2 regions of the Cupriavidus sp. OTU4054 genome follow, and region 2 is predicted to be linked to the other one. Evidence: predicted binding sites of a transcription regulator. Region 2 holds the regulator's gene; the other holds the start of a gene.
What was found. The regulator FliA, encoded in region 2, starts transcription of late flagellar genes. The targets are predictions, from matches to a motif close to CTAAAGTTTNNNNNNNNNNNGCCGNTA.
Positions count from the first base shown of each region.

Region 1: the regulator FliA is predicted to act here: its motif matches at 2,776-2,802, upstream of AAHB16_RS30365 (FliC/FljB family flagellin).

Region 1 is NZ_JASATF010000041.1:35,989-41,490, forward strand. Features, by position in the region: gene AAHB16_RS30355 (methyl-accepting chemotaxis protein) at 1-1,653, opposite strand, end outside; gene AAHB16_RS30360 (RNA chaperone Hfq) at 2,435-2,752, shown strand; gene AAHB16_RS30365 (FliC/FljB family flagellin) at 2,900-4,087, shown strand; gene AAHB16_RS30370 (flagellar protein FlaG) at 4,214-4,594, shown strand; gene fliD (flagellar filament capping protein FliD) at 4,633-5,502, shown strand, end outside.
Region 2 is NZ_JASATF010000012.1:25,555-31,056, reverse strand. Features, by position in the region: gene AAHB16_RS15625 (trifunctional serine/threonine-protein kinase/ATP-binding protein/sensor histidine kinase) at 1-807, shown strand, start outside; gene AAHB16_RS15620 (response regulator transcription factor) at 870-1,577, shown strand; gene AAHB16_RS15615 (sensor histidine kinase) at 1,706-2,572, shown strand; gene AAHB16_RS15610 (flagellar protein FlhE) at 2,580-3,047, opposite strand; gene AAHB16_RS15605 (RNA polymerase sigma factor FliA) at 3,047-3,763, opposite strand; gene AAHB16_RS15600 (MinD/ParA family ATP-binding protein) at 3,899-4,714, opposite strand; gene flhF (flagellar biosynthesis protein FlhF) at 4,718-5,502, opposite strand, start outside.

The DNA of each region.
Region 1 (5,502 bases), on a different contig from region 2:
GCGCGATGGCAGCGCGCGTGCGGAAGGTGCGGAAGGTGCGGCAAGGGCGGGCACTGCGGCATGGGCGATGGCTGCGCGGCTCGTCGCGGCACCCTGCGTGCCGCCGATATCGAACTTGGCGACTTCGGTCACCAGCCCCTGCGCCTGCTGCAGCAGGCTTTCGGCGGCCGCCGCGGCCTCTTCGACGAGCGCCGCGTTCTGCTGCGTCACGCCTTCCATCTGGGTAATGGCCAGGCTCACCTGCTCGATGCCGGCCGACTGCTCCTGGCTCGCCGCGGTGATCTCGCCCATGATGTCCGTCACGCGGCGGACCGCGCCGACGATATCGTCCATGGTCCTGCCCGCCTGCTCCACCTGCTTCGCGCCGTCCTGCACCTGCCGGACCGACCCGTTGATCAGTTCGCCGATTTCCTTCGCCGCCGCGGACGACCGCCGCGCCAGCGTGCGCACTTCCGCCGCCACGACCGAGAAGCCCCGGCCCTGCTCGCCCGCGCGCGCCGCTTCCACGGCCGCGTTGAGCGCAAGAATATTGGTCTGGAACGCAATGCCCTCGATCACCCCGATGATCTCGGTCACGCGCTGCGACGACTTCGAGATGCCGTCCATCGTCTCCACCACGCCGCGCACGGCACGGCCGCCCTGGCTGGCCACGTCGGATGCCTTCACCGCGAGCTGGTTGGCCTGGCGCGCGTTCTCGGCGTTCTGACGCACCGTCGAGGTCAGCTGCTCCATCGATGCAGCGGTCTGTTCGAGCGAGGCCGCCTGCTCTTCCGTACGCTGGGACAAATCCGTGTTGCCGGTGCTGATCTCGCGCGCGGCGGTGTCGATCGAGCCCGCCGCCTGCTGAATGCCATGCACAAGGCTGCGCAATTGACCGAAGGCCCCTTCGAGCGCGCCGAGCATGCGGCCCATTTCGTCCTGGCTGCGCACCTCGATCGTATGGCCGAGCCGGCCGGCCGACAGCGCCTCGGCCGCGTCCAGCGCGTGCCGGGCGGGCCGCGTGATGGAGCGCGTGATGGCCATGCCGAGCATGGCAGCGACCACCGCGGCCACGATGGCCAGGCCAATCAGCACGTCACGTGTGAGCTCGTACCGCTCGCTTGCGGTACCGACGGCGGAGATCGCCATCTTGCGGCCCGATGCCGAGAGTTCGTCGAGCTTCTCGAAATACGGCACCTGCGCCGGACCCAGCCCGTTGGCGAGACCGCTTCGCGCGCCGTCGAAGTCGCTGGCCCGCAGTTGCTGGATCACGGCATCGAGCTGCTTGTTATAGCCTTCGCGCGCCTGCGTCAGCGAGTCCAGCATCGCCTTGCGATCGGGATGGCCCGACTGCTCGAGCAGCTTGCTGAATTCCCCGAGCGTGCGCGCCACGTCCTCGCGCACGGCGACGATGCGCTCGGCATTGCGCGTGACGATCGCCGGATCCTGCGACAGTGCGGCGTCGCGCACCAGCATGCCGATCTGTTGCGCGTCGCCCTTGACGCGATTGAGGTCCAGCACGCGCAGCAGACGCTGCTCGACGGCCGTATGCATGGCGTCGTTCATGCCATGGAGCGACGACACGCCCACTGCCGCCACGGCGGCCAGCAACACGACCACCAGCAGAAATGCCAGGGACAGCCTTGTCCCGATGCCTGTATTTCGCAAGCCCATCACCGTTCCCCTTCTCTCTTGTTCGCTTTGGTTTGGCAGGAGCGGCGTATCACCCCCGGCAGTTCAGGCCATGCGGGGGGACGCACGGAGGCCCTAACGGCGTGGCCGGAAGGCGACTTGAGGCGGAATTTGAAATGACGGGTAAAACACTGGCAGTTCGGCAAATTGACCCGCTGCCGGGTGGCGTCTAATAGCTCCCGTGCACTCTGAAGGATATGGAGCGACGCGGGCTCGCCAAAAAAAGAAGCCCACGCGCGGGGTGCTCGTAGGCTTTCAGGACTGCTGTAGAAGAACCGGACTTTTGGCTCAGGCCACGAATATAAACCCGCTTACATGAGGTGTAAATCGACCTTCTATCAGGGAAACCCCTGATGGTGGGTGTAAGTGGCAAGTGAATTTCTTCACTAAAAACATTCGAAGGCATCACTTTTGGCGCTGCCGAGAGATAACGGCAGCATCTTCACAAACCTTAAGTCTTTGGTTTGTGCCGATCGCGATTCTTTTGGCAAGTCTGTAACTCTCAATCCGAGAGTTACCTCAACCTCACAATTTTCACAACGATATTGTTAGAGCAAACGCTCTAGCCGATGGTCAGCGCTCGCTCTCGTCACGATTTGTAAAACTTTGTTACCCTTTGGCCTGAAGTATTCCCCTTCTCTTCTGGCAGCGCCCGATAAACAAGGCGACTGCGGGATCTCCCGCGCCGGTACCGAGAGTGAATGTTTCATCCCTCGTATCGTCGTCAGCCGCCAGATCCCTTGTGGGCTCTTCCGGAGAAGTTGTGAAGCAGGAAAAAAAGGCCTCCAGACCCAGTCGCAAACTACAGCACCTGCAATTTGCGGCCCACAGCGCCAGTCGCGTTCCGGTCATCGTCCACTTGTCGAACGGCACACGCCTCACGGGCGTGGTCATCGCTTCGGACAATTACATGCTGCTGCTCGGGCAAGATCTCGACGATCCGACGCCCGTGCTGGTGTACAAGCGCGCCGTCACGGTGGTGACGCCGGCCGGCCCCGAGGGCGAGGCCGTGGTGCCGGACGCGGAAACCTCGCCGGATTTCGTGCGCCTGTTCGTACCGCGCACCCGCAAGCGCCGCTGAGCACAACTCTAGTAAAAGTCACACTAAAGCTTCCCCACCGCTGGTCGATAACCCTTGCAACGGAGGCACTCTACCCCTGCTCCAGCAGGCAGCCAACGTTACGGCACCCGCCGGAATGCCTAAAACATTGCAAATAGGAGTCGTACCATGGCGCAAGTCATCAACACCAACATTCTGTCTCTGCAAACGCAGAGCAACCTGAACACCTCGCAAGCTTCGCTGAACAGCGCGATCCAACGCCTGTCGTCGGGTCTGCGCATCAACAGCGCAAAGGACGACGCCGCTGGCCAAGCCATCGCCAACCGCTTCACCGCCAACATCCGCGGCCTGACGCAAGCTTCGCGTAACGCCAACGACGGTATCTCGATCGCTCAAACGACCGAAGGCGCGCTGACCGAAGTCAACAACAACCTGCAACGTGTCCGTGAACTGTCGGTGCAAGCCGCCAACGGCACGAACTCGGGTTCGGACCTGAAGTCGATCCAGGACGAAATCAAGCAGCGTCTGGCTGAAATCGACCGCGTGTCGTCGCAAACCCAGTTCAACGGTGTGAAGGTTCTGGCCAAGAACCAGAACATGACGATCCAGGTTGGCGCGAACGACGCTGAAACCATCACGATCGGTCTGCAGCAAATCACGTCGAAGACCCTGGGCATCTCGGGCTTCAGCGTTGCTGGCCCGCAAGGCACGACCGGCACGATCGCCAACGGTACCGCTGTTACCGCCATCTTCGGCAACGGCGCAACCGGCACCAGCGCAACCGGCGTGTCGGCTGCCGACATCCAGCGCGCTCTGGGCCTGAACACCTCGTCGGCTATCAACGCCCAAGACCTGGTGCAAGACTCGAAGGGCAACCTGTTCGTTCGCGTGAGCATGACCGGCCTGACCGCCGCCGACGACACGGCTCTGTCGGCCAAGGGCTTCGCTGGCAACGGCACGGCTACCTCGACGACGATGTACATCGCCGTCAAGGCAAGCGACGCCGTGAACAACGGTACGACCGCTGGCTTCACGATCAACGGTGCAGCGCTGACGTCCTCGGACTTCCAGCAAACCGCTACGACGAACCCGCTGGCCACGATGGACGCCGCACTGTCCACGGTGGACAACCTGCGTTCGGCCCTGGGTGCTGTGCAGAACCGGTTCGAATCGACGATCAACAACCTGAGCACGACGGTGAACAACCTGTCGGCTTCGCGTTCGCGCATCGAAGACGCTGACTACGCAACGGAAGTGTCGAACATGACCCGCGCGCAGATCCTGCAACAAGCTGGTACGTCGGTGCTGTCGCAAGCCAACCAGACGACCCAGAACGTGCTGTCGCTGCTGCGTTAATCACGCCGCAGGAAAGGCCGGGCCGCAAGGCCCGGCCTTTTTGCCGGAATGTTTTGCAGGCAGACCGCTGCCTGCAAAGCGTTTCAACAGGACACTGACCCGAGCCTTTTCGGACGGAGAAAGACCATGGCACACCCTAATACCGTTTCGATGCCCCCGGCGCAGGTCGCCGCGCATCCCGCCACCAGCCAGGCGCCAGCGCCGGCCGGCGCGGCCAAACTGCCCGGCGAGCCGCAACGCGCGGCGGACCCCGCTGCCCCGTCTTTCTCCAGGAACTCCGATTCGTCCTCCGACACCACCGGTGCCGTGCAGGAGCTCGTCGATGTTCTCAAGACGACGTCGATCGGCCTGCGATTCGAGATCGACGACAAGACGCACCGCGTCATCACCAAGGTGATCGACAAGGACACGGGCGAGGTCATCCGGCAAATGCCGAACGAGGAAGTCCTGCGCGTCGCCCGCGCGATCGACAAGTTGCAGGGTCTGTTTGTCAGTCACGCCGTGTAGAACGGCATCCAGTTGAAGAAAAAAACAAGGTAAAAAACATGGCAGGAATCTCCAACATCGGTGTCGGTTCGGGTCTGAATCTGCAGGATCTGCTCACGTCGTTGCAGACCAACGAGAATCTGGCGCTTACGCCCATCCAGGATCAGGCCACCGCCTATCAGGCGAAGCTGTCGGCTTACGGCAAGATCAAGAACGCACTGGATGCGTACCAGGCGGCAGCAAAGAACCTGACGAATCCGAAGACCTTCTCCGTGGTGAAGGCGGCCGTCAGCAACGGCATCCTGACCCCCACGACGAGCACCGACTCCGTGCCGGGCAGCTACGCCATCAAGATCACGAAGCTCGCACAGGCGCAGACGCTGGCCTCGGCGGGTCAGGCCAGCCAGACCACGGCGATCGGCGGCGGCACCATTACGTTCGATTTCGGCAAGGACCTTGCCACCGGCGGCGCGCCGACCAGCACCAAGACGGTCACCATCGGTTCCGACACGTCGCTGCAGGGCATCCGCGATTCGATCAACAAGGCCGACGTCGGCGTGAAGGCCAGCATCGTCAATGACGGTTCGGGCACGCCCTATCGTCTGGTGCTGACGTCCGCCAAGACCGGCGAAGACATGTCCATGCGCGTGAGCGCCAGCGACAGCGCGGTCAGCAACGTCCTCGCATTCGATCCGACGCAAGCGACGCAGCCGAACGGCATGCAGGAAAAGATCAAGGCCGGCAACGCCGCCCTCACGGTCAACGGCATCGACATCGTCAGCCAGGAAAACACCGTCAAGGACGCCGTACCGGGCACCACGCTCGCGTTGACCGCAACCGGCGACACCACGCTGACCACGACGCAGGACAACGACGCCATCAAGAAGGCCGTCACGGACTTCGTGAGCGCCTACAACGCACTGCTGACG
Region 2 (5,502 bases):
GCGCGGCTCTACGAGGCCCTGTTCGAGCAGAACGCGCAACGCACGCGGGCCGAGGCGCAGTTGCGCACGGCGCTCGACGAGCTCGAGCGCGCCAGCCGGCTCCGCGCGATGGGCGAACTCGTGGCATCCATCGTGCACGAGGTGGGACAGCCGCTGGCCGCCGTGAGCACCTCCGCCAGCGCGGCGCTGCGGTGGCTCGACCACGATCCACCCGATATCGTCGAGACGCGCCAGATGCTCGCGCATATCGGTGCGAGCGCGACACGCGCCAACGCCGTCTTCCAGAACCTGCGCGCGAAATCGCGCACGACGGCGCCCCATTTCGAGCCCATCGACCTCGGCGACGCCCTGCATGAGGCCATCACCTTCGTCGCGCGCCCGCTCGAAGCGCTCGGTGTCCTGCTGAGCCTGCATATCCCGGAGCCGCCGCTGACCGTGCATGGCGACCGCATCCAGCTCCAGCAGGTGGCCATCAACCTCCTGATGAACGGCGCCGAATCGATGGCCGGCATCCCCCGCGATGCCCGGCGGCTCTCGCTCACCTGCGTGTCCGGCACCGATGCCCGCGGCGACGCGGTCGTGCGCATCATCGTGGAGGACAGCGGGTGCGGCATCGACCCGGCCATCGCGGACCGCCTGCTCGAGCCGTTGTTCACGACCAAGCAGAATGGCATGGGCATGGGACTCGCCATCGTCAACTCGATCGTCGATGCGCACGGCGGCCTGCTCGCCTTCGTGCCGCGCGAGCACGGCGGCACGCGCGCGACGGTCTCGCTGCCCAGGCAACGGCCCGCACACCTGACGTGACCGCCGGGCGCGCTTTCTGATACCGTTGCCACTCACACCCTCACGCATTGATTCCTCTCACCATGACCCACGCACCGTCGCCCCGCCCCGCGGGGAGCATCACCCGCCGCACGGGCGGCGCGGCCGGTACGCCTGAAAAGGCGGAGGCCCGGGTAGCCTATATCGTCGATGACGACGAGCTCGTGCGCGGCGCGCTAAGCAGCCTGCTGCGATCGATCCACCTGGAAGTGCGCGCGTACGGCTCCGTCGAGGAGTTCCTGGCCGCGCCGCGCCATCCGGACGCGCCATCCTGCCTCGTGCTCGACGTGCGGCTGCGCGGACAAAGTGGACTTGCATTTCAGAAGTCACTGGCCGACAGCGGCGAATCGCATATGCCGATCGTCTTCATGACCGCCCACGGCGACATCGCGATGAGCGTCAAGGCGATGAAGGCCGGGGCCGTGGACTTCCTGGCCAAGCCCTTCCGCGACCAGGACATGATCGATGCCGTGGTATCGGCGATCGAACGCGATGCGGCGCGCCTCGAGGTCGAGCGCTCGCTCAAGGACCTGCGCGCGGGCTGGGAATCGCTGACCCCGCGCGAGCGCGAGGTGCTGGAACTCGTGGCGAAGGGACTGATGAACAAGCAGATTGCCGACGTCATGGGCATCGCGCTGATTACGGCCAAGCTTCATCGCGGGCAAGCCATGCGCAAGATGGACGCCTGCTCGGTGGCCGATCTCATGCACAAGATGCAGTTGCTCGGTCTGGGGTTCCGACCTCCCGCCTAGCGCCCTCACACTTTGGTAAGGGGTCTCCGAACCCTCGTTTGCTGGTGCGTCGCCGCGTCCCGTGGTGTCATCGCTACCGTGCCGATTGATCCATCCGATTGATCCGTTTACGGCACGAGGAGACCATCATGACATTCCATCCGGACCTGCCGGGCATGATCCTGGCCGCGCTGGCTGGCCTGGGCGCGCTCGCCGCGATGCATGCATTCGTCCAGCACATGGCGATCGTGCGGCTCGCCAAGGCCATCGAAGCGCACGGCGGCGAGGGCAGCCCGCCCGTGCTGCCCGATACGGGCGTGACCGCCGTGGCGAGGCTCGCGCGCGCGATCAACGGCTGCCGCACGCGCAATGCGCAGCGCGAGACCGAACTGCTCGAGGTGCTGGCCGCTTACGCGCATGACCTGCGTACCCCGCTTCAGCGCATGCGGCTGCGCTGCGATCTGCTCGATGACGAGGACATGCACCGCGCGATGACGCGCGATCTGATCGAGATGCGCGACCTCGTGGAGGCCAGCCTCGCCTGCGCGCGGCTGCGCCGCAGCACCACCGAACCGATGCGCCGCGTGGACGCCGACGGCCTGATCGTCCGCCTCGTCGAGGACTATCGCGATACGGGCCGCGTCGTCGAACTGCATGGCCGCGTCGGCAAACCCGTGATCACGTGCCCGCACGCGCTGCGGCGTGTGCTCGTGAACCTCATCGACAACGCGCTGCACTACGGCAGTCATGTAAGGCTGTGCGTGCGCGTGAACGCGCGAGGCCTGGAGTTTGCCGTCCAGGATTCGGGGCCGGGCATCGCGCCCGCGGAAATGGAGGCGGTGTTTGCCGCGTGGTATCGCGCGCCGGCGACGGCCACACGCGTGCCGGGCACGGGGCTGGGCCTCGCGATCGCGCGCAGACTGGCGCTGGCGATGCGTGGCGACCTGCAACTCGAGAACCGCCACGCCGGCGGTCTCGAGGCACGACTGACGCTGCCGTTAGGACAGCTCGAATGACGCTGGATCAGCGGTAGTTGACCGTGACCTCGTTGCTGCGCCCCTGCAGCGCCGGCAGGATGCCCTGTCCGGGGACGCGAAAGGCAAACACGAACCCTTTCGCCGCATCGTCGCCGCGGAATGCATCGGTCTTCCCTTCGGGCGAAGACAGCAGCACGCATCGCTCGGCATTGCAGAGATACGCCTGCAGATCGACCGGCGGCACACGCACGAAGCTGTAGCGCCATCGCACCGACGTGATCACGCCCTCCGATTGCGGCATCATGCCACTGGGCTGGATCGGCGCCGACAGCGTGCGCTGTCCGCGGCCGGTGATGGTCGGGCCGACGACGGACGCATTCCACGCGTGGCGCGATCCGAGTTCAAGCGTGGTGCGGGTCATGCCGTCGGGCGGGGCGGCAAGCGCGCCAGCCGAGGCTGCCGCGGCCAGCACGGCCGCGCAAAGAAGCGCGGGAGCAGGAGCCGGCCGCCGCATCACAGCAATCCGCGCAGCTGGTTGCGCAGGCGCGTAATGGCCTGGCTGCGGATCTGGCAGACGCGCGACTCGGTCACCTCGAGCACGGCGCCGATCTCGCGCAGGTTCAGTTCCTGGTCGTAGCACAGCGACAGCACGAGCTTCTCGCGCTCCGGCAGCTTCTCGATCGCGCGAATGAGCGCCTCGCGCATGCCGCTTTCCATCAGCACCGTGAGCGGATTCGCATCGTCGGTCACGCCGAGATGCCGGTCGAGAAAATCTTCCTCGCCCGATCGCTCGAAGTCTTCGTAGTGCAGCAGCTGGCAGCCGTACACCTCGTTGAGCAGTTGCTGATATTCCTCGAGCGGCAATTCCATTTCGGCAGCCACTTCGGAATCCACGGGCGTGCGGCCGAGCTTCTGCTCGAGGCTTCGCTGCGTGCGTTCGATGCGGCGCGTGAACTGCCGCAGGCTGCGCGACTGCCAGTCGTTCGCGCGCACCTCGTCGAGCATCGCGCCACGAATGCGCTGGCTCGCGTAGGTTTCGAAACGCGCGCCATGGTTGTCTTCGTAGCGCTTGGCCGCATCGAGCAGGCCGATCATGCCGGCCTGGATCAGGTCGTCGATCTGAACGCTGGCCGGAAGCTTGGCCGCCAGTTGCAACGCGATGCGTCGCACCAGAGGCGCATGTGTCTTGACCACGTCTGCCTGTTCGAGCTTTCCCTGAATCGTGTACATGGTGGAACTCTCGGTTAATGCTGGTTACTCTGCCGGCGCCTCGTTGTTCGAAGTACCGGCTGGCTTTTGGTCGGTCTTGTTCTTGTCGACTTCTTTCTTGACTGCTTGTTGACTGCTTGTTGACTGCTGTCGTACTTACGCGGGCATGGCGGCAGCCATGCTTCGCGATGCTGCCGCGTCCGCGCGCAGGGGCCAGCCATTGACGGCGCCGGCCATGCGACGCAACGCCGTGGTGGCCGCGGCGGCCGGAAAGGCCTCCACCACGCAGCGTCCGAGGTGCAGGCCGCGCATGACCAGCGGATCGACTGGCAACGCGCCCGCACTGCTCGCTTCCACACCGAGGTACTGGCCCGCCGTGCGCGCCAGGTTCCCGGTGATTGCCGCGACGGCTGCTTCGCTGGTCGCCATGTTGACGACCAGATGGAAGCGCCGGCACGCGTAAAGATGGTGCAGCCGCTTGATGCACGCATAAGCGGCCGTGATCGACGTGGCATCGGGCCGCATCACGATCACGAAGTTATGGGCCGCGCCCGCCAGCGGCGACAGCGAACCGTCCTGCATGGCGCGCGCGTCGATGACTACCGTGCGCACGTCGGGCAGTGCCCGGCCATCGAACCCGACGCCGGCCGCCACGCTGCCCGCCGGCAACACGGCCAGTCCGCTCGCGGGGCGTGTGCCCAGCGCTTCGGCCAGCGCCGTACGTCCGGCAAGCACGTCGGCGAGCGACGCGTTGGGCGTGGCCCCGGCCAGCCGCGTGGCGCGCGCGCCGTGCCGGTCTTCATCGACGAGCAGCACACGCTCGCCCTGGAGCGAGAGCGCGTTCGACAAGCCGAGCGCGACCGTTGTCGCACCCGCGCCGGGTTCGCTGGCCACGACCGCGATGCGCCGCGTCACGCGCGGTGCCAGCATGCGGCGCAGGCTTTCGGCCTGATCGGAACCGAGGATGGACAAGGCTTACTCTCCCATCGATGCCATTTGCATGGCATCTGCCGATTCGGCATCCATCGAACGGGCGAACTGCGTTGCGGCCAGTGCAGTCGACTGCGCGACAGGCTCGCTCGCGGGCGCGCCGGTCGCCGCCATCGAACGGCCCGGATAGTTCTCCAGCACGTCGAGCAGCGCGAGCAGACGGCCCATGCCTTCGTTCAGCACGGAACCCTGCACGGGGGCATTGACGCGCGCGAGCGCGCGGCCGGCAAGACGCGACAGGAATGCGGGCGCGGTCGGGCTCGGCGTATGCTGCAGACGCAGCGTGGTCAGGCCCAGCTGGATCGAAACGAGGTGACCATAGGTCGATGCATCGGATGCGGAGCCGTCGGCGGCGTCGCCACCCTGGCCCGCTTCCTGCGCGAAATGTTCCACCGCGTGGCGCAACGTACGGAACTGCTCCTCGGCCGCATCGGCCCAGCGCGACCAGCGCGCGACCCGCGCCGCGTCACCGGCCAGTGCGGCGTCGCAGAGCATATATTCGGTGGCGAGCATCTCGCCGGTAGCGCGATCGACCAGACGCGACACCACGAGGCAGGCCTCGATGCCGGCTTCCGAACCGTCGGTACGCACACGCGCGGCGGTACGTACCTGGCCTTCCGGCACGCGCACCATGCAGTGGCCCAGCCATTGCACGGCATCGCGGTCGCGCCACGGCTGTTCGCCAATCGCATGGAACGTCAGCGTGTCGGCGATGGTGTCGAGCTTGTTGGCCACGCCGTTGGCGATCACGCGCGTGGTCTTGCGCATGC